DNA from 3 places in the Kineococcus sp. R86509 genome. Region 2 is predicted to be linked to each of the others. Evidence: riboswitches for the same ligand, from Rfam matches in the RefSeq annotation. Region 2 holds a riboswitch; each other region holds the start of a gene.
The links. A riboswitch is a leader RNA that binds a small molecule or an ion and turns the genes downstream of it on or off. The one in region 2 is predicted to bind S-adenosylmethionine.

Region 1 (9,633 bases), 270 kb from region 2:
CTCCCGGGGTCGTCACCTCCGCCGCACCCTGGGGATCGCGGTCCTCCTGTGCTGGCTCGCCGCGGTGCTCACCGTCGTCGTCGTCGGCGGGGACGGCCGGGGCACCGTCGCCGCCTACTCGCTGCCCACCTCCTGGTTCGTCGCGCTCGCGATCGGTGGCCTCGCCCGCGCGCTCGGCCGGGACCGGCTGACCGCACCGCTCGGAGGCCGCCTCGCGCTCGCGATCGCCGTCGTCGTGCTCGCCCTGCTCTGCGTCGGGCCCGAACTCAAGGGGAACCCCCTGACCTACCTCCTCGGTGGCCCGGTCATCGCCGTGGCCGCCGTCGTCCTCGTCCTCGCGGCACTCCGCGTCGACACCGTCCGCGTCGACACCGTCCGCGGCGTCCCCGGACGACTGCTCCTCGGCCTCGGCACGATCTCCTACGCGGTCTACCTCTGGAACTACGCGATCGTCGTCTGGGCCGAGGCGGTGTTCGCGGACCGCCCCACGCTCCTCGTGACGGTAGGCGCCACCGCGGTGAGCCTCGGCGTCGCGACCGCCAGCTGGTTCCTGGTCGAGCGGCCCGTCGTCCGGGCGCGCCGACGTCACCACGCCCGCTCGAGCGCCCGCGCCCTCGACCTGTCGCGCTCTACCTCCGGAGCTCCCAGCGCGGCACCACGACCCTGACGCCTCCCGGCCCCGCTCCACACCCCGACCAGGGAAGGTCGTCATGACCGGAACGCACGTCCCGTCCCGACGTCCCCGGCTGGAGTTCGCCTTCCTCGACGGGTTGCGCGGCCTCGCGGCGTTGTTCGTCGCCGTCCACCACACCTACCTCTTCACCGGGACGACGCAGGACCACGAGGCGTTGCCCGCGGTCTTCGAGCCCCTGCGCTACGGCCAGTACGCCGTGACCGTGTTCATCGTCCTGTCGGGTTTCGTCCTCGGACTCCCGCTCGCCCCGGACCGCCCCGCGTTGACCCGGGGGTGGGCGACGTTCCTGAAGCGCCGCGCGCGGCGGATCCTGCCGCCCTACTACGCGGCCCTCGCGTTCTTCCTGCTGCTGATCGCCCTCGTCCCGCAACTGCGCCAGGTCTCCGGAACCGCCTGGGACAGCAAGGTTCCCGTGACCGAGACGGGTGTCGTCTCGCACCTGCTCATGCTGCACAACCTCGGCGGCGACTGGAAGTGGCAGATCGACGGCCCGATGTGGTCGGTCGCGACCGAGTGGCAGCTGTACCTGGTGATGCCCCTCGTGCTCCTGCCCGTGTGGCGCAGGTTCGGGGCGGTCGCGATGGTCCTGCTGGCGGTCGCGGCGGGCTGGGGGATCCACGTCCTGTTCCCGCGCTTCGACGGCGCGCACTTCTGGTTCGTCGCGGACTTCGCCTTCGGCCTCGTCGCCGCCCGCCACGTCGCCCGGGCCCGTGCGGTTCCCCGCGCAGGGCTGCTCGCGGTGGTGGCGGTCGTCGTGGTCGCGGTCCTCTTCCTGCTCGTCCCCGGTCACGGTCTGCGCGACCTGTGGTTCACCGAGGTCGTCGTCGGTGCGGCGGTGGCCCTGGTCCTGCTGGCCCTGGCGCAGCAGTCCGTGGCCGGGACCCGGACCCCCGTGCACGCCGTCCTGCAGTGGCGCCCGCTGGTCTGGATCGGCTTCTGGTCCTACAGCCTCTACCTCCTGCACAGTCCGCTGCTCGGCCTCGGGAACCTGCTGACCCTCGACCGCCCCTGGGGGGTGGGCACCCGGTTCGCCGTGATGCTGCTGGTCGTCCTGCCGCTCGCCCTGGCCGTCAGCTACGGGTTCCACCGCCTCGTGGAACGTCGCTTCACGACCGCTCACCAGGCCCGCCTCCGTCAGGGCGCCCCGGCGGCCGCGGTGGACGTCTCGGAGACCAGGAGTTCCCTCCCGTCCTGACGGCTGCGAGAGTGGCCGGATGCCCGCACCGCACCGTGAACAGGTCTCCCGAGACGTCGCCGTCGTGGGAGGGACGCTGCTGCGGCTGACCCCGGACTGGCACGGCGAGCGCGAACCCGGCACGGTGCTCGTCCGCGACGGCCGGATCGTCGCCGTCGGCGCCCACGTGCCCGTCCCCGCGGACGTTCCCGTGCTCGACGCGACCGGCCGGTTCGTCCTGCCCGGCTTCGTCGACCCGCACACCCACCTCGGCGTCCACGCCGAGGGGGAGGGCTGGCACGGGGCCGACGTCAACGAGAAGGGTGAACCCCGCGGCGCCCGGCTGCGGTCCTGGGACGGGGTCGACCCCCGTGACCAGGGTTTCGCCGACGCCCTGAGCGCAGGGGTCACCACCGTGGCCGTCCTGCCGGGTTCCGCCAACGTGATCGGGGGACAGACCGGAGCCCTGAAGACCTGGGGGGCCACGGTCGAGCAGATGCTGCTGCGCGCGCCGATCGGGGTGAAGAGCGCGCTCGGCGAGAACCCCCGGAAGAACTCCGGAGGCCCCTCGACCCGCATGGGGATCGCGGCCGCCCTGCGCGACGCCTTCGCTGCGGCGCAACGGTTCAGCGCTCAGCGGACGCGCGCTGCCGAGAAGGGTGAACCCCTCGACCCGCCCACCGACCGGGACCGCGACGCCGAGGTCCTCGCTCGGGTCCTGGCCGGCGAACTCGTCTGGCAGCAGCACGCCCACCGCGCCGACGACATCGCGACCGCGGTCCGCCTCGCCGAGGAGTTCGGCTACCGGCTCGTCCTGAACCACGTCACCGAAGGCCACCGCGTCCTCGACCTGCTCGTCGAGAGGGGGCTGCCGGCCGTCGTCGGTCCGCTGCTCACCTCGCGCTCGAAGCCCGAACTGCGCCACCGCTCGCTGAGCGTGCCGGGGATCCTCGCCGGCGCGGGGCTGCGGATCGCGCTGACCACCGACCACCCCGTCGTCCCCATCCAGTTCCTCGCCCTCTCCGCGACCCTGGCCGTCAAGGAGGGCCTCGACCCCGGCGAGGCGCTGCGAGCCCTGACCCTCAACCCGGCCGTGATCCTGGGGATCGACGACCGCGTCGGGTCGCTGGCTCCCGGTCTCGACGGCGACGTCGCCGTCTGGTCCGGGGACCCGCTCGACGTGATGTCGCGCGCCGTGCACGTGGTCAGCGGCGGTCGCCCCGTCTACCGGTGGGACGGGGTCGGCGAGGTGCTCGAGGCGGACGGGACCTGGCGTCCGCTGTGAGGTCCGGGGCGTCCGGCACGAGTCGGCGTCCTGGTGCGTTGGGCAGGCGTGAGTGGGAACCAGTACCTGGCCGTCGTCAACGCGGGGGCGGGATCGGCGCGGACCGGCGCGGTCGACGCCGCCGTGCAGGAGCTGCGCCGCCACGGTGACGTGGAGCTGCGCCGCACGAGCTCCCTGGACGACCTGCGCGCCGCCCTGCTCGGGGCGGGCGGCCGCCGGGTCGTGCTGCTGGGCGGGGACGGCTCCCTGCACGCTGCGCTGCAACTGCTCTGGAACGCGGGAGCGACCCGCTCGGTGGGGCCGCTGGGCATCGTCCCGCTCGGCACCGGCAACGACCTGGCCCGCTCGCTGCGGTTGCCGCTGGACCCGGTCGCCGCGGCCCGCGTCGTCGCCCAGGGGAGCCCGAAGGGGCTGGAGCTCCTCGTCGACTCCCACGACCGGATCACCGTCAACACCGTCCACGCGGGCATCGGGGCGTCGGCGACGGCCAAGGCGCAGCGGCTCAAGCGCTTCCTCCGGGCCGGCGCCTACCCGGTCGGTGCGGCCTGGGCGGGGGTCAGCGCGGGCAAGGGGTTCCGGCTGCGCGTTGACGTCGACGGCACCACCGTGTCGCCGGGGGAGCGTCCCGTCCTGATGGTCGGCATCGGCATCGGCGGCACCATCGGCGGCGGCGCCCCCCTGGTTCCCGGCGCCGACCCGCACGACGGGCTGGCCGACGTCGTCGTCTCCGAGTCCACCGGCCCCCTCGCCCGCCTGGGCTTCGCCGCCGGACTGCGCAGCGGGGTCCACGTCGAGCGGCAGGACGTCGTCACCGCGACCGGGAAGGTCGTCGAGATCGACGCCGGGTCCGGGACGTTCCGGTTGAACTCCGACGGCGAGGTCACCGACCACCAGAGCTACGAACGGTTCGAGATGCACACCGACGTCTACGAGGTGGTCTGCCCCTGAACGGCGGAACCCCCGTCGCGATCACGACGGGGGTTCCGGGGAAGTTCTGGACTAGCGGCGCATGACGCCGCGGGCGATTCGGTTCCCGATGAGCTGACCAACCTGGACGATGACCACGATCGCGACGACGCTGACCACGATGATGCCGTTGTCGTAGCGCTGCGAGCCGTAGGTGATGGCGTACTCACCGAGACCGCCGCCGCCGACGAGGCTGGCCTGTGCGGACATGTCGACGATGCCGATGAAGATGAACGTGTACCCGAGCACCAACGGCCCGAGGCCCTCCGGGACGACGACCTTCAGCAGGATCGAGACCCGTCCCGCCCCGACGGCGCGTGCCGCCTCGACGACCCCCGGGTCGACGTTGACGAGGCTCTGCTCCACGATGCGTGCCACGGCGAAGGCGGCCGCGAGGGAGATCGCGAACGTGACCGCCGTGGTCCCGATCGTCGTCCCGACCACGACCCGCTGCAGCGGACTGATGGCGGCCAGGAAGATGACGAACGGGATCGGGCGCACCAGGTTCACGACGAACCCGATGATCCCGAACACCCACCGGCTGCCGAACAGGTTGCCCGGCCTGGTCGCGTAGAGAGCGATGCCCAACGCGAGCCCGAGGACGCCGGCGACGACCAGCGAGATGCCGGTCATGAACAACGTCTGCCAGATCGACTCGCGGAAGACGTCGACGCTGTCGAGGAAACCGTCGAAGAAGCCCTCCCCGGCCATCAGACCTCCTCTTCGGCGTGCACGCCGTCGGCGGCGAGCGCACGGAGCGTGCCGTCCACGTCGGGGCCGCTGAGTTCGTAGGTCAGTGAGCCGGTCCGGCGTTCGCGGATCTCCGAGACACCGCCGAAGACCAGTTCCGCGGTCGCGCCGGTGCTCCGGAACACCGAGTCGATGCGCTGCTGCAGACCGGGTTCGTCGGTGATGCGGACGCTCACGAGCCGGCCGGGGTGGTGGGTGCGCAGCCGGGCCAGGGTTTCGGCCGGGGGCCGGTCGTGGGTGGCGCTGCGCACGAAGCGCTGGGCCGCGGCGGTCTGCGGGTTCGAGAACACGTCGTAGACCTCGCCGACCTCGACGATCCGCCCCTCTTCCATGACCGCGACGCGGTCGGCGATCTGGCGCACGGCGTCCATCTCGTGGGTGATGACGATGATCGTCACCCCGAGTTCGGTGTTCACCCGCCGCAGCAGCGACAGGACCTCGGTCGTGGTCTCGGGGTCCAGCGCGCTGGTGGCCTCGTCGGCCAGCAGCAGCGGGGGGTTCGTGGCCAGCGCGCGGGCGATGCCGACGCGTTGCTTCTGCCCACCCGAGAGTTGTTCCGGGTAGGCGTGCGCCCGGTCGAGGAGACCGACGAAGTCCAGGAGTTCCGCGGTGCGGGCGTCGCGCTGCTTCGCGGGGACCTTCGCGACCCGCAGCGGGTAGGCGACGTTCCCGGCGACCGTCCGCGAGCGGAACAGGTTGAACTGCTGGAAGATCATCCCGATCTTCGACCGGGCCTTGCGCAGCTCGCCCTCCGACAGCTTCGTCAGGTCCTGCCCCCCGACCCTGACGCTGCCGGAGGTCGGCAGCTCGAGGGCGTTGACGAGGCGGACGAGCGTGGACTTGCCTGCGCCGGAGTAGCCGATGACGGCGAGGACCTCTCCCTCCTCGACGTCGAGGGAGACGTCGTCGACCGCCGCGACGGACTGGCCGTCGCGGCGGTCGAAGCGCTTGGAGACGTTCTCCAGCGTGACGAGGGCGCTCACTTGCCCTTCGCGGCCTTCGCGTCGGCCTCGACGGTGGCGAGGTCGGCCTGCAGGTCCGCGGCGCTGCGGTCGGAGACGACCGCGTTCGGGTAGTCCTTGGAGAACACCGTCTGCACGGCCGGGTCCTGGAAGAGGGCCGCCAGCTTCAGGTAGGTCTCGTTGTCCTTGTCCTTCGCCCGCGCGGCGAAGATGTTCACGTAGGGCGCGGCCGAGGGGTCGGACGGGTCGTCCTTGGCGATGACGTCGGTCTCCGGCAGCTTGGCGCTGGTCGCGTAGTTCACGTTGACGATCGCGGCGGCGACGGAACCGCTCTGCAGCGCGTTCGCGGTCTGTGAGGCGTCGATGGCGGTCACGTCGACCTTCTTGGTCTCGATGTCCTCGATCGAGGAGAAGGCGTTGCCCCCGTCCTTGAGGGTCAGCAGACCCGCCGACTGCAGCACCAGCAGACCGCGGGCCTGGTTGATGTCGTCGTTCGGGATGGCGACCTTCGCGCCCTCGGGGAGCTCCGACGGGCTCTTCGCCGTGGTCGAGTACAGCGGCAGCGGGTAGATGGCGGTGCCACCGATGGGCTGGATGTCGTCGTCGGCCGTGACGTCGTAGTTCGCCAGGTACTGGATGTGCTGGAACTGGTTCAGGTCGATCTCGCCCTGCGACAGCGCCGGGTTCGGCAGGCTGTAGTCGGAGAAGTTGACCAGGTCGACGGTCACGTTCAGCTTCGACTTCGCCAGGTCCACGTACGTCGTCCAGTAGTCCAGCGACTTGTCGGCCACGCCGATCTTCACGGTCTGGGCCGGGGCGGAACCGGCGGCGGTGGTCGTCGCGGTGTCGTCCTTGCGGGTCCCGAGGACGACGGCGACGATCACCACGACCACGACGACGACGGCGGCGACGATCCCGATGAGGAGGCCGCGGCGCTTCGGCTTGTCGGGCAGGGCGGGGGCGGGGCTGGACACGGTGGCACTCCGGTGGTCGAACGGCGGGCGCGCGGCTCGCAGCACGCCGTGATCGACGGCGTCCGTTGTTCCGCGCTTGCCGGACGGGGTCGTCCGGCCTGGTCTTCACCTGGGGCACCCCGCCGCGGGGGAGGGTTGCCGGACAGCGAGCCAGGGCTTGTCGCTGTCACTCATGACCGTGGGGGAACCGTAGGTTCCCGTCGTCGAACCCGTCAAATCGCCCCCGCGCCGGTGTTCAGCCGACCGTAGGACTGCCCGCGTCTCAGCGCAGGCGTTCGGTCACGCCGCACCGCCGTCACCGGGTCGGGCCAGGACGTGGGGGAGGACGACGGCCTGCGCGGCGACGGTGCGCCCGTCCGTCGTCGTCACCGACGGGCTGCCGTACAGGACGTAGCCCTCGGCCAGGGCCGCCGTGACCTTCTCGCAGAAGGAGCGGTCGTCGGGGCCGGTCAGCAGCCGGTACGCCAGCTTCTCGTCGCTCACGCGTCCGGACCGTTCGCGCTCAGAGCGTCGCGGGCGTCCTGCAGGCTCAGCAGGCCCAGGGCGGCGTCCGCCAGCGCGTCGCCGAGCTTCTTGTGGTTGGCCCGGGCCCAACGCTTCCCGTCGTAGTCGGTGGCCGTGCGGCGCAGTGCCTCGAGGCTCGCGCGCAGGTCACGGTCGAGGCGTTCGCGCAGTTCCCCGTCCGTGGGCGCCTCGGGGCGCAGCGCCTCGCCGTCGCCGTTGCGCAGCTGCAGGAGCGCCTCGTGGTCCAGGCCCTCCTCCCGGGCCCAGAACCGCACCGGCCGTTCGACCAGGTGGTTCCACACCGGGGCCTGCGCGGACCGGAAGAGGACCTGGACGGGGCTCTTCGCCAGTCCGGACGCGTTGAGCCAGAACTCACCGGCCTGCGGTCGGCTGAAGAGCGCGCACTCGTCCTCGGGGAGGTCGACGACGACGGCGACCCGGACGAACGTCGGGTCCTCGCTGTCCTGCTGCGGGCCGAGCAGGGCGCCGAAGACCCACGCCTCCTCGGCGCGGAAGAGGTTCAGGTCGGTGGGCAACGAGTTCGCGTGCTCGCACCCCTGGGCGACGTCGGCGAGCTTGCTGACGGCAGTGGTCCACTTCACGGCAGCATCTTCGCGGGTGTTGCGGGGCCGGCCCCACGGGGGCCTAAGCTCGCCCGGTGGATTCGACCGAACTGAGGGCCCTGCAGAAGCCGTTGAAGGACGCCTACCGCGAGGACCCGGCCCAGGCGCTGGTCCCCGCGAAGGCCGTGGCGGTGCTGGACGGGCAGTCCATCGGCGTGTCGGTCGACGGGTTCGCGGGCACCACCCGCGCCGGGCTGCACCCCGCCGCCGGGGGCGACGGGACCGAGGCGTGCTCCGCCGACATGCTCTGCGAGGCCGTCGCGGCCTGCGCCGGCGTGACCCTGCGCAGCGTGGCCACCGCCATGGGCGTGGAGCTGCGCAACGCGTCGGTGACCGCCGAAGCGCACTGGGACGCCCGCGGCACGCTCGGCGTCTCGCGCGAGGTGCCCGTCGGCATCACCGACGTCACCCTGACCTTCACGTTCACCTCCGACGCCGACGAGGCGACCGAGGCCAAGATGATCTCGCTGGCCGAGCGCTACTGCGTCATCGCCCAGACCCTGCAGACCCCGCCCAAGGTCTCCGTCCAGCGCGGCTGAGCCCCGCCGGGAGGGGGATCGTTGACTCCACGGTCCCACTCCGCGGGACCGTGGAGTCAACGATCCCCCCGGCGACGAGCGTCAGGCGCGTTCCTCCTGGAGGGCGACGGCGCGGCGCCCGCCGAGGAGGACGGCGACGAAGCCGAGGACGAAGGCGATGACCACGCCGAGGCCGGCGTAGGCCCAGTTGCTGTCCCAGTAGCCGTCCTCGCCACCGGTCGGCGGCACCCAGTGGGCCAGGTCGAGGGGGGCGAGGAGGTATCCCTGCCAGGACAGCCACGACACCGAGCTCGAGACCAGACCCCAGCCGACGAGGGTCGCGACGACCATGGTGATCACCGACAGGCCGCGCACCGAGCCGTAGCGCCCGCGGGAGTCGAGGAGTTCTGCCTCCGCGTAGTCACCGCGGCGCAGCGAGAGGTCGGCGAGGAAGATCCCCGCCCAGGCGGCGATCGGGACGCCGAGGGTGATCAGGAACCCCTGGAACGGCGTCAGGAAGTCCTGCGAGAAGAACGCGATGTAGACGGCCCCGGCGATCATCAGGCAGGCGTCGATCAGGACCGCCACGGGCCGGGGGACCCGGAGTCCGACGTTCAGCAGCGCCAGGCCGGAGGAGTAGATGTCCATGACCGCTCCGCCGACGAGGCCGAGGACGGCGACGACGACGAACGGGACGAGGAACCACGTCGGCAGGATGTCCGTGAGCGCCCCCACGGGGTCCGCCGCGATCCGGCCGCTGAGGTCCTTCGACGACCCGGCGACGAGCGCGCCGAAGACGAGGAGCACGCCCGGGCCGAGCGAGGAACCCAGCGTCGTCCAGAACACGACCCCGCCGCTGGAGGCCTCGCGCGGGAGGTAGCGGGAGTAGTCCGCCGCGGCGTTGGCCCACCCGAGACCGAAACCCGTCATCACGAGGATGAACGCCCCGACGACCGCCGCGGCGTCCCCGGCCGGGAGCGCGTTCACGGCGTCCAGGTCGATGGAGTCGGCCGCGAAGACGATGTAGAGGACCGTCAGCACCGCGGTGACGACCGTGATCCAGCGCTGCATCCGCATGATGACCCTGAACCCGAGGGTTCCGCCGAGCACGATCAGCCCGACGACGATCACGAGGGCGACGAGTTTCGTGCCCGTGCCCCCACCGGCTCCGAGGCGGTCCAGC
Region 2 (9,633 bases):
ACCCAGCGACGGGGCTTCTCGCCCCGGACGCGGAAGCGGACCTGACGGTCCTCGACGTCGCCGTACTCCTCGCGCGTGACCTTGAAGCCCTGGTCGTTGATCGCGGGCGGGTTGAGCACGATCCGGGTCGGGACCGCTTCCGGCGCAGCGGCTCGCGACGCGGCGACGAGTTCGGCCATCGCGAAGGACAGCTCGCGGAGCCCGGTGTGCGCGACCGCGGAGACGACGAACACGGGCGCGCCGCGCTGCTCGAGGTCGGCGCGGACGATCTCGGCCATGTCCCGCGCGTCGGGCACGTCGGCCTTGTTGATCACGATGATCCGCGGACGGTCCTGCAACGGGACCGTGCCGTCGTCGACGGGGTAGGCGGCCAACTCCTTCTCGATCGCCTCGAGGTCGCTGACCGGGTCGCGGTCGCTCTCGAGGTTCGCGCCGTCGAGGACGTGGACCAGGGCGACGCAGCGCTCGACGTGGCGCAGGAAGTCCAGGCCCAGCCCGCGGCCCTCGCTGGCGCCGGGGATCAACCCGGGGACGTCGGCGATGGTGTAGCGGGTGGAACCGGCCTCGACGACACCGAGGTTGGGGACGAGCGTGGTGAAGGGGTAGTCGGCGATCTTGGGCCGGGCCGCGGACAACGCCGCCACCAGGCTGGACTTGCCGGCGCTAGGGAACCCGACGAGCGCGACGTCGGCGAGGGTCTTGACCTCCAGGTGCAGGTCGAGGACCTCACCGGGCTCACCGAGGAGGGCGAAACCGGGCGCCTTGCGCTTGGCGGAGGCCAGCGCCGCGTTGCCCAGACCACCGCGTCCACCGGGAGCGGCCACGAAACGGGTTCCGTAGCCGACCATGTCGGCGAGGATCTCGCCCTTGGCCGAACGCACGATGGTGCCCTCGGGGACGCCGATGACGAGGTCGTCGCCCTCGGCGCCGTTGCGGTGGCTGCCCATCCCGAAGCGGCCGTCGGGCGCGCTGCGGTGCGGCCGGCGCTGGAGCTCGAGGAGGGTCGTCACCTGCGGGTCGACCTCGAGGATCACGTCCCCGCCCTTGCCGCCGTTGCCGCCGTCGGGGCCGCCGAGCGGCTTGAACTTCTCGCGGTGGACCGAGGCGCACCCGTTGCCGCCGTCACCGCCGGACGCGTGGACGACGACGCGGTCGACGAAGTGGGTGGACATGGTTGAAAGCCTCTCGTAGCCCAGCGATGGTGATCTTGCAGGTAGTCCCAGCTCGATCTCCGGCGCTGGGTGCCGGCTCCACGGTTGCGGGGGCTGACGCACGGAGGGGCGGACCGGATCGCTCCGGTCCGCCCCTCCGCGTTCACGACTGGTGGTACGTCACACGCCGGCTGCGACGATGTTGATGACCTTGCGGCCACGACGCGTGCCGAACTCGACGGCGCCGGGGATCAGAGCGAACAGCGTGTCGTCGCCGCCACGGCCCACACCCGCACCGGGGTGGAAGTGGGTGCCGCGCTGGCGGACGATGATCTCGCCCGCGAGGACGACCTGACCGCCGAAGCGCTTGACGCCGAGGCGCTGGGCGTTGGAGTCACGACCGTTGCGCGAGGAGCTCGCGCCCTTCTTGTGTGCCATGAGTCAGCTCACTCCCCGATGCTGGTGATCTTGACGCGGGTCAGCGGCTGGCGGTGGCCCTGACGCTTGCGGTACCCGGTCTTGTTCTTGTACTTCAGGATGGTGATCTTGGGGCCCTTGGCCTCCTCGACCACCTCGGCGACGACCTTGACACCCGCGAGAGCCGAAGCCTCGTGAGTCACGGTCTCACCGTCGACGAGGAGAAGGGGCTGCAGTTGCAGCGTCTCCCCGTTGGCCACGGGGACACGGTCGATGGTCAGCACGTCGCCGACCGAGACCTTCTCCTGCCGGCCGCCGGCGCGGACGATGGCGTACACCACAACGAACCCGTTTCTCTCGTCACAACTGGAAGGCCAGCAGACCGATGGACGGTCTGTGGCTCGCGCACGATGGCGCACCAAGGGTCAAGCGTACGGAACGCCGTCCCATGGGTCAAAACGGCTGGCCGCGAACGGCCGGCCGAGTCGTTCAGTCGCCCGCGGACGAGGCGCCCGGGGCGGACCCCTCGCGCTCCTCGCGCTCCTTGTGGCGGGCGGCCGCGGCCACGGCCGCGATCGCGGCGAGGACCGCGGAGTCCTTGGCGGGCTCCCGGGGGGCGTCCTGCTCGGACTCCCCGCGCGGGGCGGAGCCGTTCGAGGAGGATCCCTCGACCGAGGGGGCGTCGCCGGCGGGACGGCCGTTCTCCGTCTCCCCCTCGGCCCCCTTGTCCCGGCCCCGACCACGGCGCGAGCGGGACTTCGTGCTGCCCCCGTTGCCACCGGAACCGCCGTTGCCCCCACCGTTCGAGGAGGCGCCGGAGGAGCCGTTGGAGAAGGGGCCGGAGGAACCGCTGGAGGAGCTCGAGGAACCCGTGGGCGTCGGCTGCGGGGCGGGGTTCGCGTCGGCGGCGGCGTCGAGCTCCTCGAGGACCGCCGCGAGGCCCTGTCCGGTCCGCTTGCGCGTCATCTGGACCAGCCCGAGCGAGGTCACCTCGGCCACCTGGTGCTTGGTCCGGTCCCGGCCCAGGCACTCGATGAGGCGGCGCAGCACGAGGTCGCGGTTGGACTCGAGGACCATGTCGATGAAGTCGATGACGATGATCCCGCCGATGTCGCGCAGCCGGAGCTGACGGACGATCTCCTCCGCGGCCTCGAGGTTGTTGCGGGTGACGGTCTCCTCGAGGGTCCCGCCGACACCGGTGAACTTCCCGGTGTTGACGTCGACCACGTGCATGGCCTCCGTCGGGTCGATGACCAGGGAACCGCCCGAGGGCAGCCAGACCTTGCGGCCCAGCGCCTTCTGCAGCTGCTCGTCGATGCGGTGGTGGGCGAAGACGTCCTCGCTCCCCTCCCAGCGCACGAGCCGGTCAGCGAGGTCGGGGGCCACGTCGTCGACGTAGTCGCGCACCGTCTCCCACGCCTCGTCCCCGGACACGACGAGCTGGGTGAAGTCCTCGTTGAAGACGTCGCGCACGACACGGACGGTGAGGTCCGGCTCGCCGTGCAGCAGGATCGGCGAGTTCTTGCTGGACGCCTTGGCCTCGATGGCCTCCCAGGTGGCCTGCAACCGCTGCACGTCCGCGGCCAGCTCCTCCTCGGCCACACCCTCGGCGGCCGTGCGCACGATGACGCCGGCCCCCTCCGGGACGACCTGCTTGAGGACCTTCTTCAACCGCGCGCGCTCGGTGTCGGGCAGCTTGCGGGAGATGCCCGTCATCGACCCGCGGGGGACGTAGACGAGGTAGCGACCGGGCAGCGAGACCTGGCTGGTGAGTCGCGCACCCTTGTGCCCGACCGGGTCCTTGGTGACCTGGACCAGGACGGAGTCGCCGGACTTCAGCGCCGCCTCGATCCGGCGCGGCTGCCCCTCGAGCCCGGCGGCGTCCCAGTTGACCTCACCGGCGTACAGCACGGCGTTGCGGCCCTTGCCGACGTCGATGAACGCGGCCTCCATGCTGGGCAGCACGTTCTGCACGCGGCCCAGGTACACGTTGCCGACCATCGTGGTCTGCGCGGACTTCGCGCCGTAGTGCTCGACGAGGATCCCGTCCTCGAGGACGCCGATCTGGGTCTTGTCGTCCTGCTGACGCACGACCATCACGCGTTCGACGGACTCGCGGCGGGCCAGGAACTCGGCCTCGGTGAGGATCGTGCGCTTGCGGCCCTGCTCGCGGCCCTCGCGGCGGCGCACCTTCTTCGCCTCGAGACGCGTCGAACCCTTGAGCGCGGTGATCTCGTCCTCGCCGGTGCCACCGGTCGTGACCGCGGCACGGGGACGACGCGGTTCCCGGACCCGGGTGACGGTGTTCGGCGGGTCGTCGGGCGAGACGTCCTCGGACTCCGCGGAACCGCTGCGACGGCGACGGCGACGACGGCGGCGCGAGGACCCGTTCGACTCCTCGCCGTCGTCGTCCTGCTCGGTCTCGTCCTCGGGGTCCTCGGTCTGGTCCCCGGAGTCGGTCTCGGCGACGTCCTCGTCGTCCGCGCCGGTCTCGCCCGACTCGTCCTCGACGTCACCGTCGACGGGGGTGCGGCTGCGGCGACCGCGGCCACCGCGGCGGCGACGCCGACGCGGCGCACCACCGTCGTCGTCGTCGTCGTGGTCGTCGTCGCCCGCGTCACCCTGGTCATCGATCTGGTCGTCCTCGTCACCGGTCCGGTCGAGGGCGTCGTCCACCTCGACGTCGGACTCGCCGTCCTCCTCGCCGTCGAAGGCGAAGGTGTCCTGGTCGCTGACGGGGGGCGGGCCGGCGGGTGCGGAGGCGCGACGGCTGCGACGCACGGGCTCCTCGTCGACGGGGGCCTGGAAGAAGAGGGCGGTGGCGCGGGCGGCCGCGTCGGCGGCACGCTCACCCTCGCTGGGGGCCCGTCGTCCCTGGGCGAACCCGGCGGCTCGCAGCAGGACCGGGTCGTCCATGAGGTCGGGGTCCTCCGCCACCGGGGTGACGGGGGCCTCGACGGGGGCTTCCTCCACCGGGACGTCCTGCGCGAGCGCAGCGGCCTCGACGGGCTCCTCCTCGACGGGGACGGCCGGCACCACGGGCGCGACGGCCGTCTTGCGGCTGCGACGACGACGGGCGGGGGCCGCGGCCGGGGCCTCGGCGGGGGCCTCCGCAGTGGTCTCCACGGCGGCCGGTTCGACGGCGGGCTCGGGGGTGGGTTCCGGGGTGACCTCGACCTGGGGGGTCACCTCCGCCACGGGTTCCACGACGGGCTCCACGACGGGTTCGGCGACAACGGGTTCGGCGGCCACCTCGGCCGGGGTCGCGACCTTGCGGGTCGCCCGACGCGCACGACGACGCGGCGGCGCCTCGGTCTCCACGACAGGCTCGGGTGCCGGGGCCACGACGGGCTCCGGCTCCGCCGCCACGACGGGATCGGGCGTCGGTTCCGCCACAGCGGGGGTGGCGGGGGTGGCGGGCTCGGCCGCGGCGCTGGTCTCGCCGGACACGTCGACGTGGGCCGGCGGACCGGCGGGTCGACTCGCGGCACGGCGCCGGCGGGGCCGCGTCGTCGCCGCGCCCTCGGCTGCTGCTGCGTCGTTCTCTTCGGGTGTGGTGCTCACGGGTGCTCCGCTCGCCCGCGGCGCCCGCTCCACCGGTGAACCCACGGCCGCGCGAGCGTCCTGGTCGGAATCGCCGGGTGGGTCGTCCCGCACCCGACGGAAGTCCTCTGTGTGCACCGACGGGTTCGCGCTCTTCGCGTGCTCCGTCCGTGCCGCCGGCGGTCGACGTCCGGCGTGTGGCCCGGGGCGCCTGCGAGGTCCTTCCACTGGACCGCGGCGCTCCCCGGAGCCCGCGCGCAGGGCGACGGTCTCGACAGCGGGCCGGGCGCCCGGTGTAGGGAACGCTCGACCACCGTCAGTGTCGCACAGCTCGCCAGGACGGGTCCGGGCCGTCCGCGGCAACCGTCGCCAAGGGGGCCGGCGGTCCGCTAGTCTCCGATCAACACCATCCAGAGTGGCCGAGAGACCTGGCTCGACGACGCCACAGCAACCACCGCGCAGCGGCAGGTGCTCCCGCCAGGGCGATGGAGGAAACAGCGTGATCAGCCGTACCCGCTCGACCCTGACCCGGCGCTTCCACGTCGACTTCTCGCGCGCCGCCTCCACGGCGTGTCGCCAGGGCGCTCCGATGCGCCGGGGGACGCCGCGCGCGGTCTGAGCACCGCCGCCGCATCCCCGCAGCACCTCGCTCGACCTCCTCCCCCGCGCCCTCGCGCACCCCGACGGACGGTCACCGTCCGCCTACCCCCCGGAGCACACCCATGTCCGCGCCCCGTCGCACCCTCCTGCCCGCCAGCACCTCCCGACTCCTCGCGTCCCGTCGGCGGGTCCTCTCCGGGGCTCTCGGTCTCGGCACGCTCGCCGGCACCGGCACGCTGGCCGCCTGCGGTGACGAGAGCACCTCCTCGGGCCTGAGCGCCGGGAAGGCCGTCGACCTCAAGGGGGCGACGATCAAGCTGATGGTGAACCAGCCGCACGTGCTGGCCTTCACGGACCTGCTCGGCAAGAAGTTCGCGGCGGAGTTCGGCGGGAAGCTCGAGGTCACGGCGATCCCCTACGACCAGCTCACGAGCAAGCAGATCCTGGACGTGCAGGGCGGCGACGGGGAGTTCGACGTCTTCGACTACTTCTACTTCGGCCTCGGCCAGCTCGTCGACGCCGGCGCCCTGGTCGACCTCACGGACTGGATCGGCGCGAACACCGACATCGCGACCGACGACTTCCTGCCCTCGATCTACGACCCGTACACCCTGATCGACGGCAAGCGCTACGGCCTGCCCTTCGACGGCGACACCCACGTCCTCTACTACAACACCGAGGTCTTCGAGAAGTACGGCGTCGAACCGCCCACGACCTGGGACGACTACGACGCGGTCGCCGCGAAGATCACCCAGGACTCCGGCGGCAGCGTCTACGGCGCGATCGTCGAGGGTCAGCAGGTCCCGATGATCCTGGGCTGCTCCTTCATCAACCGCCTCGCCGGCTACGGCGGCACGCTCGTCGGCTCCGACGGCAAGGCCGCGTTCCACGGGGCGGAGGGGCTGGCCGCGCTGCAGCACCTCATCGACGTCTCCCCCGCGGCCCTCCCGACACCGCTGCAGACCGGCTTCGACCAGGCCAACTCCGCCTTCCTCTCCGGTCAGGGCGCGATGCTCGACACCTGGACCGACCTCGGGCTGAAGGCGCAGGACCCGGCCGGCTCGAAGATCGTCGACAAGTGGGGCGTGGTCACGCTCCCCGTGGGCGGGAAGAACACGACCGCGCGCACCGCGCTGGACGCCGGGTTCGGCCTGGGCGTCTCGAGCGCCTCCCAGCAGATCGACAAGTCCGCCGCCTTCGTGAAGTGGGCGACGAACCAGGAGAACAACCTGCTGCTCGCCTCCACCGCGGGTTCCGGGATCGACCCGGCGCGCAAGACCGTCCTGGACTCCACCGACTACGCCACGGCCGCGGGCATCGCGACCGACGTCATCCGCGAGGGTCTCGACGGTGACCCGCTGGCCTGGCCGAGCCGGGCCGGTGCGCCGAAGGCGCTGCAGGACCTCGTCGACCAGCTGGCGCTCGCCATCCAGGGGTCCACGGAACCGCAGGCCGCGCTCGACAAGGCCGCTGAGAGCTGGGAGAAGGAACTCGGATGAGCCAGCTCCTGGACGGGCAGCGCACCGTGCCCGGGCCGCGGCGGGGTCGCCGCGATCCTGCCGCCCGGCGCGCGGTCCCCGGCCGCCACCGGCCGGGGCACGTCTCGACGTGGCTGGCCGCGCCCAGCCTCGCGGGGCTGGCGCTCATGCTGGTCTACCCGACGGTGTTCGTCGTGGCGTTGGCCTTCACGAAGTCGTCGCTGGGCAAACCCCTGCAGCACTTCACGGGTCTCGACAACTTCGTCGACGCCTGGGAGTCGCTGGCGTTCGCGGGCTCGCTGGTCCGCTCCGTGGTCTTCGCCGTCGTGGCCGCCCTGGTCGCGACGGGCCTCGGGATCCTCCTCGCCCTGTTGCTGCACGCGCGGGGAACCCGGTTCGGCGCCGTCGGGACGATCCTCCTGCTGCCCCTGGTCACGCCGCCCGTCATGGTCGGGGTGGCCTGGAAGCTCATGCTCGCCCCCGTCGGGGGCGCGTTCGGCGGGTTGTTCTCGGCGATCGGCTTCCCCGGCGCGAACCCGTTGGGCGACAGCGTGGGAGCCTTCGCCGCGTTGATCGTCATGCACGTCTGGCAGTGGACGCCCCTGGTGACCCTGCTGGTCTTCGCGGCCCTGCTGGGGGTCCCCGAGGAACTCCGCGAGGCGGCGTCCCTCGACGGCGCCGGTGCGTTCCGCACGTTCACCTCGGTGGTCTGGCCGGTCGTCGCCCCCAACGTCCTCTCGGTCCTGCTGCTGGAACTCGTCATCGGGTTGAAGGTCTTCGACCTGGTGACCGTGGTGACCCAGGGCGGGCCGGGGGTCTCCACCATCGTCAGCAGCTTCGAGATCTTCCGGACGGGCATGCGCGGCAGCTACGAGATCGGGACGGCCGCCGCCGAGACGCTGGTCTTCGGCCTGGTCGTCGGGGTCCTCACCACCGTGGTGACGCTGGTGCGTTCGCGTGCCGTGAAGGCCGACCGGTGACCGGCGCCGTGCTGCGCCGCAGCGGTCTGCGCGTGATCCTGGCGGCCGTCGCGTTCGTGGCGCTGCTGCCGATGCTGTTCATGGTCTCGCTGTCGCTGCGCAGCGTGGACGACATCGCCAACGGCGGCTGGCTGCCGACGAACTTCGTGTGGTCGAACTTCAGCAAGGCCTTCGCGACGGTCCCGCTCTCGACGATGCTCGCGAACTCGTGGGTCGTCGCGATCGGGGCGACGCTGCTCACCTCGATCGTCGCGGTACCCGCCGCCTACGTGACCGCCCGGGCCGGGGCGCGCGGTGAGCGTCTGCAGACGGTGCTGCTGGCCAGCTACTGCGCCCCGCCGATCGTGGCGGTCCTGCCGCTGTACTACCTGCTCAAGCAGGCGGACCTGACGAACTCCGCGATCGGGCTGGTCCTGGTCAACGGCCTGGCCAACGTCCCCGTCGCCGTGTGGTTGCTCGACGGTTTCGTGCGGCGCATCCCGCTGGAGGTCGAGGAGGCCGGCTGGGTCGACGGCCTGTCCACGACGAGGGGGCTGTGGCACCTGGTGCTGCCGCTGCTGGCGCCCGGACTCGTCGCCGCCCTGCTGATCTGCCTGTTCCTGTCCTACAACGAGTTCCTCTTCGCCGTGTCGTTCTCGCAGAGCACCTCCAGCCAGACCCTGCCGGTCGGGTTGTCGCTGTTCCAGGGTGACCGCACGGTGCAGTTCGGCCAGCAGGCCGCGGCGTCGCTCGTCGGGATCATCCCGATGTACGTGCTCGCGGTGGTGGCCCAGAAGTGGCTCGTCGGTGGGTTGTCCGCCGGGGCCGTCAAGTGACCGAGTTCGAGGAGACGTCCGTGACCGACCGCAGGATCCACCTGAACGCCTTCGACATGACCTGCGTCGGTCACCAGTCCCCCGGGTTGTGGAGGCACCCGGCCGACGAGTCGCACCGCTTCGACGACATCCGCTACTGGACCGACCTCGCGAAGCTGCTGGAGCGCGGGAGGTTCGACTCGCTCTTCATCGCCGACGTCCTCGGGATCTACGACGTCTACCAGCAGGGTCCCGAGACGGCGCTGCGCGAGTCGACGCAGGTCCCCGTGGGCGACCCGCTGCTCGCGGTGTCGGCGATGGGTGCGGTCACCGAGCACCTCGGGTTCGGGGTCACCGTCTCGCTGACCTACGAACAGCCGTACTCCTTCGCCCGGAAGATGGCGACGCTGGACCACTACACCAACGGTCGCGTCGGCTGGAACGTCGTGACCAGCTACCTCGAGTCCGCCGCGAGGAACCTCGGCCTCTCCACCCAGATCACCCACGACGACCGCTACGAGCTCGGCGAGGAGTTCATGGAGGTCGTCTACAAGTTGTGGGAGGGCTCCTGGGAGGACGACGCCGTCGTCCGCGACGCGGAGGCGGGGGTGTTCACCGACCCGGCGAAGGTCCACCCGATCGAGCACCACGGCCGGTTCTTCGACGTCCC
Region 3 (9,633 bases), 3.2 Mb from region 2:
AGGTCGAGCGCGGCCTGTCGATGGTCGACGGTGTCGTCCTGCTCGTCGACGCCTCCGAGGGTCCGCTGCCGCAGACCCGCTTCGTGCTGCGCAAGGCGCTCGCGGCCGGCATGCCCGTCGTCATCCTCGTCAACAAGGTCGACCGCCCCGACGCGCGCATCAGCGCCGTCGTCGAGGAGACCATCGACCTGCTGCTCGACCTCGGCGGCGACGTCGAGGGCATCGACGTCGAGCGCCTCCTCGAGGTCCCCGTCGTCTACGCCTCGGCGAAGAACGGCCGCGCCTCGCTGAACCAGCCCGAGGACGGCGGTCTGCCGGACCACGAGGACCTCGTCCCGCTGTTCCAGACGATCATCGACACGATCCCCGCGCCGGTCTACGACCCCGAGACCCCGCTGCAGGCGCACGTCACCAACCTCGACGCCTCGCCGTTCCTCGGCCGCCTCGCGCTGCTGCGCATCTTCTCCGGTGAGCTGATCAAGGGCCAGCAGGTCGCGTGGTGCAAGCACGACGGCACCATCGAGCGGGTCAAGATCACCGAGCTCCTGGTCACCGAGGCCGTCACCCGCGTCCCCGGTGAGAAGGCCGGCCCCGGTGACATCGTCGCCGTCGCGGGCATCCCGGACATCACCATCGGCGAGACCCTGGCCGACCCGGACGACCCGCACCCGCTGCCGCTCATCACGGTCGACGAGCCCGCCATCTCGATGACCATCGGGATCAACACCTCCCCGATGGCCGGCCGGGTCAAGGGCGCGAAGGTCACCGCCCGTCTGGTGAAGGACCGCCTCGAGAAGGAACTGGTCGGCAACGTCTCGATCCGCGTCCTCCCGACCGAGCGTCCCGACGCGTGGGAGGTGCAGGGCCGCGGTGAGCTGGCGTTGGCCATCCTCGTCGAGCAGATGCGCCGCGAGGGCTACGAGCTGACCGTCGGCAAGCCGCAGGTCGTCACCCGCAAGGACGAGAACGGCAAGACCCTCGAACCCTTCGAGAACCTGACGATCGACTCCCCGGAGGAGTACCTGGGCGCGATCACCCAGCTGCTCGCCGCCCGCAAGGGCCGCATGGAGACGATGACCAACCACGGCACCGGCTGGGTGCGCATGGAGTTCTACGTCCCCTCGCGCGGGCTCATCGGCTTCCGCACCGAGTTCCTCACCGACACCCGCGGTACCGGCATCGCCCACGCGCTCTTCGCGCAGTACGACCACTGGGCCGGCGAGATCCGCACCCGTCAGTCCGGTTCGCTCGTCGCCGACCGCGCCGGGGCGGCCACCGCGTTCGCGATGACCAACCTGCAGGAACGCGGGCAGATGTTCATCGAGCCCACCTTCGAGGTGTACGAGGGCATGATCGTCGGCGAGAACTCCCGCGCCGACGACATGGACGTCAACATCACCAAGGAGAAGAAGCTCTCCAACATGCGTTCGTCCACCTCGGACGAGTTCGAGCGCCTCGTGCCCCCGCGTCACCTGTCGCTGGAGCAGTGCCTCGAGTTCTGCCGCGAGGACGAGTGCGTCGAGGTGACGCCGGAGTCCGTCCGCATCCGCAAGGTCGTCCTCGAGGCGAACATGCGCGCGAAGACGGCCTCCAAGGCCAAGAAGGCCTGACCGCAGCCTCCTCAGCGCTCGACCACCACCCCGCGGGGTGGTGGTCGAGCGCTTCTGCGATCACGGGGCAAACTGGGGCCATGACGACGACCCCGCGACCTCCCGAGCAGCCCGACGAGACGCCCGAGGGCGCCGCCGGCGCGGCGACGGCTGGACGGGACCCGCTGGAGATCGCCGCGGACCTCGTCGACGACGTCCTGGGCGAGCTGGACCCGGCCGACCTGGCGTCCATGGAGCAGCTGGACCAGCCCCGTCGGGTGCTCTTCGTGCACGCCCACCCCGACGACGAGACCATCGGCAGCGGCGCCACGATGGCCCGCTACGCCGAGGCAGGGGCGGGGGTCGTGCTGCTCACGGCGACGCGCGGTGAGCTGGGTGAGGTCATCCCGCCCGAGCTGGCGCACCTGACCCCGGACGAGCTCGCCGAGCACCGCACGGGCGAGCTGGCGACGGCCATGGAGGCCCTCGGCGTCACCGACCACCGCTTCCTGACCCGCGTCGACGGCAGCGGCTACCGCGACTCCGGGATGGTGTGGCTGGAGCCGGGTCGAGCGGGTCACGCGGCGCTGTCCGGAGACGACGTCGACCCGCGGTCGCTCGCGGCGGCCGATCCCGAGGAGGTCGCCGCCGACATCGCGACCGTCCTGCGCGAGGTCCGTCCGCAGGTCGTCGTGACCTACGAACCGGGCGGCGGCTACGGCCACCCCGACCACGTCCGGGTGCACGAGGCGACCATGCGCGCCCTCGTGCTCGCGGCGGGTGACCGACGCGACGGTGCCGCCCCGTGGCAGGTGGCGAAGGTCTACGAGATCGTCCAACCGGAGCAGCCCGTTCGGGAAGCCCTGCGTCGCCTGGCCGAGGCCGGTGCGGCGGGTGCGGGGGACCCGGACGGGCCGCTGCCGAGCGTCGTCGTGCCGGCCGGCGAGGTCACCACCGTCGTCGACGGGACCGGCCAGATCCCGGCCAAGATCGCGGCGCTCCGCGCCCACGCCACCCAGGTCAGCCTCGACCTCGACGGTGACGTCCCGGCCATGCGGCTCAGCAACGGTGTGCCGCAACCGATCTGGCCGTTCGAGCACTACCGCCTGGTGCACGGCGTGCCCGCCGGCCCCTTCGACGCCGACGGCCTCGAGACCGACCTCTTCGCCGGCGTCGCCCCCTCCTCCTGACCCCCCTCCGATCCGTGATCCCGCTGGGAATCCCAGCAGGATCCCGAATCGGGGGAGTGGTGTGTGTTCGGGGGATCACGCTCCGTTGCTCCAGGCGGGTGAACGCGATCGTCCGAACGCGTCACCGAGGGTGGTCGCCGGTAGCCATCGCCCGGACGACGGGGTTGGCTGGGACCACGTCCTGGCGCACCGGCCCGGACGTGACCGAGAGGAGCGGCCGTGGCTCACGTGAAGCACGCCCCGCGGACCGAGAAGGACCCCGAACGCGGCGCGCGTCCGCAGCCCCGCACCGGACGGGACAGCGCGGACGTCGGTCGCCAGCGCGAGCGCAACCGCCGCCGCCGCACCCGGTCGCTGCTCATGGTCGTGGCCCTGCTGCTGCTCGTCGTCGACCTGCGCCTGGCCTTCACCGGCTCGGTCCTGCCGCCGCTGCCGAGCGTCGACCCGATCTACGTCATGGTCTTCGTCTTCTTCCTCGCCATGATCGGCCTGCTCCTCGGGCAGACGCTGGTCTCCGGCCGCTCGCCGCACGTCGTCTACCGCCCCGAGCAGATCGACATCGGCCTCGACGACGTCAAGGGTCTGGCCGCGGTCAAGGAGGACGTCGAGCGCAGCCTCGACCTGTTCCTCGCGGCCCGCACCTTCCGGACGCAGATGGGCGGACGGCCCCGGCGCGGACTCCTGTTCGAGGGCTCGCCCGGCACCGGCAAGACGCACATGGCCAAGGCGATGGCCCGCGAGGCGGGCGTCCCCTTCCTCTTCGTCTCCGCGACCAGCTTCCAGTCGATGTGGTACGGCGCGACGGCCCGCAAGCTCCGCTCCTACTTCAAGGCCCTGCGCAAGGCGGCCCGTCGTGAGGGCGGCGCCATCGGGTTCATCGAGGAGATCGACGCCATCGCCGGCGCCCGCGGCGGGATGAGCGCCATGACGCCCGTGGACGCCGACGTCGCCACCGGGATCGTCGGCTGCGGGGGGCTCACCAACCTCGCGATGTCCTTCCCCGCCACGGGCCGGACGGCGCTGCGGACGGAACGCCTGGCCAGCAGCGAAGGCGCCAGCGGCGTCGTCAACGAACTGCTCGTGCAGATGCAGTCCTTCGACGAACCCACCACGTCCGAGCGGCTGCAGGGCTGGTTCGTCGACACCGCCAACCGGTTCCTGCCCCAGCACCGCCGGCTGCAGCGGCCGAAGAGCGAACCCGTCGAGATCCTGCTCATCGCCGCGACCAACCGCGCCGACTCCCTCGACCCGGCCCTGCTGCGTCCCGGCCGTTTCGACCGTCGGCTCAGCTTCGGCCTGCCGGACAAGGTCGGCCGCCGGGAGCTCGTCGACCACTTCCTGTCCCGCAAGGCCCACGAGGCCCCGCTCGACGAGGACGAACGTCGTGACGCGCTCGCCGGGATCACCAACGGGTACTCGCCGGTGATGATCGAGAGCCTGCTCGACGAGGCCCTCGTCAACGCCGTCCGTCGCGGTGCCGACGGGATGAACTGGAGCGACGTCGAGCAGGCCCGCCTGGTCACCGAGGTCGGCCTCGGCCAGCCCGTCGGCTACACCGACCACGAGGCGCGGCTCATCGCGACCCACGAAGCCGGACACGCTACGATCGCCTGGCTCGTCGCCCCGCAGCGCCGCCTCGAGGTCCTCACGATCATCAAGCGCGCCAACGCGTTGGGGCTGCTCGCCCACGGTGACGCCGAGGACGTCTACACCCGTTCCCGCAGCGAACTCGCCGGGCTGATCAAGATCGCCTTCGGCGGTCAGGTCGCCGAGGAGTTCTTCTTCGGCGACGTCTCGACCGGCCCGGCCGGCGACCTGCAGTCCGCGACGCAGGTCGCGGCGCAGATGGTCGGTTCGGCGGGCATGGCCGGGACCCTGGTCTCCTTCGCCGCCGTCCAGCAGGGCGCGTTCGCCGACGGGAACCTCGTCTCCCGCGTCCTCGGTGACTCCGAGGGGCGGCGGCTGGTGGAGAACCTGCTGACCGAGCAGAAGGAGTTCGTCCGCGAACTCATGGGCCGCAACCGCCACCTGGTGGCGGCGCTGCGCGACGCGCTGCTGGAACGGCACGAACTCATCGGTCACGAGATCACCGACGTGCTCGAGGCGGCGCAGGCCGCCCACGAGGCGCAGTCCGCACCGCAGTCCGCACCGCCGCGGGTCATCGACCTGCGCGACACCACCTCCGGCGTCGTCCGGGGGATCTAGAACTCGTCGGGGTCGTCGCCGCAGGAGGGGAGCGACGACCACGACGCAGGAACTCGCGCACCGTGGGAGGCCGGGGGGCCTCCGGGGGCGGTGGCGCGGGAACACAGGAACGGGAACGGTTGCTCCGGGGGGCTGGAGCAGGCGTTCCCGTTCTGCTATCCGCCGCGGCCCGATCGGCCACCCGCGGAGCGGGCTGGACCCTCCCTCCCCACCTGTGGTTCCCTGGTCCCAGGTCATGAGCGCCAGCGACAAGCCCCGGCTCGCTGGCCGGCAACCCTCCTCGTCGTGGGGTGCCCCGGGTGACGACCTGACCTGGTGCTCCGGCACGGGTAAGGACGCTGTCCCTCCCGTTCCGGAGGCCGACGCGTCCACGATCGAGGAGAGCTCCGTGAGCACCACCCTGGAACCCACTGTCGAACCCGATGTGCGGGAACGTTTCTCGCCGCTGCTGCAACGGATCGCGGCCGGCACCGTGACGCGCGAGCAGGACCACGAACTGCCACGGGACCAGGTCCGGGAACTCCTCGACGCCGGGTTCGGCCGGTTGCGCATCCCCGTCGAGGAGGGTGGTGGCGGTCTCGACCTCGTCGAGTTCACCGACCTGCTGGTCGACCTCGCGGCCGCCGACTCGAACCTGCCGCAGATCTTCCGCGGCCACATCGCCTGGGTGGAGCAGGTCCTGAGCCTGCCGGTGGGGGAGTACCGCTCGCGCTGGATCGCGCGGCTGGTGGCGGGGGAGATGGTCGGGAACTCCTGGAGCGAGGTCGGTGACGGGGTCACCGGCGAGCAGCAGACGATCGTCACCACCCGGGACGGGCGCACCGCGATCTCGGGCCGGAAGTACTACACGACCGGCACGATCTACGCCGACTGGACCGACGCGACCGCCCGCCGGCGGCTGCCGGACGGGACCCACGAGGTCGTGACCGCGCTGGTCCCCGTCCGGGGCCGGGGGGTTCGCGTCTCCGACGACTGGGACGGTTTCGGGCAGCAGCTCACCGGGACCGGGACCCTCGAGCTCGACGACGTCGAGATCGCCGCCGACGACGTCTCCCCGTTCACCACCCGGTTCCGCTACCAGACCGCGCTGTACCAACTCGTCCTGCTGGCCGTGCACGCCGGGATCGCCGCGGCGGTCGAACGCGACACCGGGCACGAGGTCCGCACCCGGACCCGCAGCTACACCCACGGGTTGGCCCCCCTCGTCAGGAACGACGCCCAGGTGCTGTCGGTGGCCGGCGAGATCTCCTCGATCGCGTTCACCGCCCGCTCCCTGACCCGCGCTGCGTCGCAGGCGGTCCAGTCCGCCGCCGACACGACACACCTGCCGGGGACGGAGGCGGACCGGGCGGCGAACGTCGAGGCCGAGATCCGGACCGCCCAGGCCCAGGTCGTGCTCTCGGAGTCCGTCCCGCGCGCCGCGACGCTGCTCTTCAACACCCTCGGCGCGTCGGGCACCTCGCGGGCCCGCGACCTCGACCGGCACTGGCGCAACGCCCGCACGGTCGCCTCGCACAACCCGGTGATCTACAAGCAGCGGATCGTCGGCGACTGGTCGGTCAACGGCACCGAACCGCCGTTCGTGTGGGACGTCGGCACCCACGCCTCGGTGGATCCCGCGGCCGGGCGCTAGGTCACACGAGTCCGCGCTCGACCATGCTCCGACCCGCCGCCTCGACGGCCTCGGAGGCGGGTCGGGGTGCCCACCCGAGCACTCGGCGGGCCTTCTCGTTCGAGGTCCGCTTCGCGTAGCCGAGGTCGGGCACCATGGCCCGCAACGCCGGGTCGGCGTCGGCGCCGGCCCGGACGACATCGTTCGGCAGGACCTGGGTGGGGACCCGGTCGGCGTCCGCCCCCAGGGCCGAGCGCAGGATCGCGGCGATCTCCGGGAACTCCAGGGTCGGGCCGTCGGAGAGCAGGAACCGCTGTCCGGCGGCCTCCGCGCTGCCGACGGCGAGGACGTGCGCGGCGGCGACGTCGCGCACGTCGACGATCGGGAAGAACAGGTGCGGCAGCGCCGGCACCGCGCCCGTCAGCAGACGCTGCACGATCTGGTTCGCGCCGGAGACGTCCTGCCCCACGACCGGTCCCATCACCGCCACCGGCAGCAGGGTGACGAGGTCCAGGCCGTTCGCGGCGGCGAACTCCCAGGCGGCGCGTTCGGCGAGGGTCTTGCTCCTGCCGTAGGCGTCGACGCCCGGGCCGTCGAGGACCGTCCAGTCCTCCTCGGTGAAGACGTGGTCGTCGTGCGGGTGGCCCCAGCTGACCGCGTGGAAGGCCGACGTCAGGACGATCCGACGAACCCCGGCGTCGCGGGCGGCGGCGAGCACCCGCAGCGTGCCCTCCCGGGCGGGGACGATCAGGTCGTCCTCGTCCTCGACGTGGCCGGGCCGGACGGGGGAGGCGACGTGCACGACGGTGTCGATGCCCGCCGTCGCGTCGGCCCAGCCCGCGTCCTCCAGCAGGTCCGCCGCGACGAAGGTCAGGTCCTCCCCGTGCGCCGTCCCGGCGCCCTGGAGCACGGCGCGCACGGCCGCCTCCCGACCGGGGGAGCGGATCGTGGTGCGGACCTCGTGGCCCTCGGCCAGGAGCTGCAGGATGCAGTGGCCGGCGATGAAGCCGGAACCGCCGGTGACGAGAACGCGGGTGGGCATGGGGACCTCCAGATCGGGTGACTGACGGCCACCACCGTCCGTCCGAGCAGCGTCCCGGGCCAGTACCGGCTCGCTCCTGGTAGTGGCACGACCAGGCAGGACCGTCGACCGGCTGCCTACCCTGGGGTGTGGCCGACAACCTGCTGGGCGACTTCCTGCGGGCCCGCCGCGAACTCGTCACCCCCGAGCAGGCCGGCATCCCGGTGCTCGGACGGCGGCGCGTGCCCGGTCTGCGCCGCGAGGAGGTCGCGATGCTGGCCGGGATCAGCGGCGAGTACTACCTGCGGCTGGAGCAGGGGAAGTACCGCAACCCGTCGGTGCAGATCCTCGAAGCGCTGGCCCGGGTGCTGCGGCTGGACGACGAGAGCCTCGAGCACCTGCTCGGCCTGGGCACGGAGCAACCGCGTCGCCGGCCGGTGCGGCGCGGGCAGCGCGAGACCGTCCCGCCCGGGATCCTGAAGTTCCTCGACGGGCTGGGGATGCCGGCCTTCGTCGAAGGACGCCACCTGGACGTGCTGGCGGCGAACCCGTTGGCGGCGGCCGTCTCCCCGCGGTTGGTGGCGGGTCGCAACCGGTTGCTCGACGTGTTCCTCGACCCCGACGAACGGGAGATGTTCCCGCAGTGGGAGCTGGTCACCGAGTTCCTCGTCGCGGTGTTCCGGCGGTCCGTGGGGACCGAGGAGGACCCGCGCAGCGTGGAACTCGTGGGGCAGTTGTCGTTGGCGAGTCCCAGGTTCCGCCGGTTGTGGGCCCGGCACGAGGTCCGCGGCAAGGGCGGCGCCCGGACGGTGCTGAACCACCCCGTCGTCGGGGAACTCACCCTCAACCGGGAGAAACTCCTCGTGGGGGAGGCCCCGCACCTCACCGTCGCCGTCTACCACGCCGACCGCGGCAGTGCGGACGCCGACAAGCTCGCCCTCCTCGCGCTTCAGGCGGAGGGCGCCACCCGGTAGTGGTAGCCGTGGTGGACGGTGAAACCCGTCCCCCCGTACAGCGCACGGGCGCCGGAGTTGTCGGCCTGCACCTGCAGGTAGGTCGAGGCCGCCCCGCGGTCGCGGGCCCAGTCGGCGACCTCGGCCAGCAGTCGCCGTCCGAGGCCCCGCCGCCGGTGCGAGGGGGCGGTCTCGACGGCCGTCACCCCGGCCCAGCCGGGGGAGAGGGAACCGCGGGCGATGGCGACGGTCTCGGTCCCGTCGAGGATGCGCAGGAACACCTGCTCGTCGGCGGAGACGAGGATGCGACGGCCGGCCGCGGGAACCGTCGGCGCTCCCTGGTAGTGGTACTGCGCCAGCCACGCGTCGTCGGGTTCCGGACGGGTCTCGACGTGCAGGCCGTCCGGGAGCGCGACCTCGCGCGCGGCGGGCAGGTCGTCCGTGGCGGCCGTCATGACCACCGTGGGGGTGCGGACGGTCCACCCGCGGGCGGTGAGGTCGTCGACCAGCGGGTCGCCCTCACCGAGACCGTCGGCGGGGTGTGCGACCGCGACCACCGCCGGCAGGCCGCGCTCGACGTAGAACCGTTCGACCCGCTCGACGGCGTCCGGCACCCCGGGGTCGCCGACGGCGAGGGCGGAGTTGGCGCGCCCGGTGAACCCCTCGCTCGCCCGCAACCGCCAGCCGCCGAGGTCGAGGCGCTCCAGCGGACGCCAGTGCTCCGCCATCACCCGCTCGAGGTCATCGGTGCCGATCGCGGTGTGCGGGGGGCCCTTGCGGGCCGGCGGTGGCGGGACGGCCTTGGCCGCGAGGACGTCCGCGCGGGCGAGCGTGACCTCGCCGCGCCGGGTCGCGACCCGCAGCGTGGTGTCGTCGGCGGCCACCAGGTCGCCCAGCGCGTCGGAGGCCGCACCGTCGGGGAGACGGTGTCGCACGACCACCCGGGACCCCACCTGCAGGTCCTCGATCACGTGCGTGCGGGTGACCTCGGCCACGTGCTTCCTCCAGCTGGCGATCCTCGTGCACGACGGTCGGCGTGCGTCGGCGATACTAGGCAGCGCGT

Region 1: it holds a riboswitch for S-adenosylmethionine, as region 2 does, so the genes downstream of both, SJY07_RS05865 (MetQ/NlpA family ABC transporter substrate-binding protein) here and SJY07_RS04695 (ABC transporter substrate-binding protein) in region 2, are expected to answer to the same signal.
Region 3: it holds a riboswitch for S-adenosylmethionine, as region 2 does, so the genes downstream of both, SJY07_RS20260 (acyl-CoA dehydrogenase family protein) here and SJY07_RS04695 (ABC transporter substrate-binding protein) in region 2, are expected to answer to the same signal.

The regions. Positions count from the first base shown of each region.
Region 1 covers NZ_JAXHCE010000001.1:1,245,376-1,255,008, reverse strand. Annotated here, with positions in the region: gene SJY07_RS05895 (acyltransferase family protein) at 1-667, shown strand, start outside; gene SJY07_RS05890 (acyltransferase family protein) at 711-1,889, shown strand; gene SJY07_RS05885 (amidohydrolase) at 1,909-3,153, shown strand; gene SJY07_RS05880 (diacylglycerol/lipid kinase family protein) at 3,202-4,101, shown strand; gene SJY07_RS05875 (methionine ABC transporter permease) at 4,153-4,830, opposite strand; gene SJY07_RS05870 (methionine ABC transporter ATP-binding protein) at 4,830-5,852, opposite strand; gene SJY07_RS05865 (MetQ/NlpA family ABC transporter substrate-binding protein) at 5,849-6,805, opposite strand; SAM riboswitch class IV at 6,873-6,983, opposite strand; gene SJY07_RS05860 (DUF1737 domain-containing protein) at 7,085-7,288, opposite strand; gene SJY07_RS05855 (hypothetical protein) at 7,285-7,911, opposite strand; gene SJY07_RS05850 (OsmC family protein) at 7,968-8,471, shown strand; gene SJY07_RS05845 (purine-cytosine permease family protein) at 8,553-9,633, opposite strand, start outside.
Region 2 covers NZ_JAXHCE010000001.1:979,749-989,381, forward strand. Annotated here, with positions in the region: gene obgE (GTPase ObgE) at 1-1,172, opposite strand, end outside; gene rpmA (50S ribosomal protein L27) at 1,332-1,589, opposite strand; gene rplU (50S ribosomal protein L21) at 1,598-1,909, opposite strand; gene SJY07_RS04690 (Rne/Rng family ribonuclease) at 2,058-5,132, opposite strand; SAM riboswitch class I at 5,515-5,603, shown strand; gene SJY07_RS04695 (ABC transporter substrate-binding protein) at 5,834-7,210, shown strand; gene SJY07_RS04700 (carbohydrate ABC transporter permease) at 7,207-8,169, shown strand; gene SJY07_RS04705 (carbohydrate ABC transporter permease) at 8,166-8,984, shown strand; gene SJY07_RS04710 (LLM class flavin-dependent oxidoreductase) at 9,041-9,633, shown strand, end outside.
Region 3 covers NZ_JAXHCE010000001.1:4,143,479-4,153,111, forward strand. Annotated here, with positions in the region: gene typA (translational GTPase TypA) at 1-1,610, shown strand, start outside; gene mshB (N-acetyl-1-D-myo-inositol-2-amino-2-deoxy-alpha-D-glucopyranoside deacetylase) at 1,841-2,779, shown strand; gene SJY07_RS20255 (AAA family ATPase) at 2,999-4,984, shown strand; SAM riboswitch class IV at 5,216-5,326, shown strand; gene SJY07_RS20260 (acyl-CoA dehydrogenase family protein) at 5,373-6,617, shown strand; gene SJY07_RS20265 (NAD-dependent epimerase/dehydratase family protein) at 6,619-7,638, opposite strand; gene SJY07_RS20270 (helix-turn-helix transcriptional regulator) at 7,767-8,591, shown strand; gene SJY07_RS20275 (GNAT family N-acetyltransferase) at 8,567-9,565, opposite strand.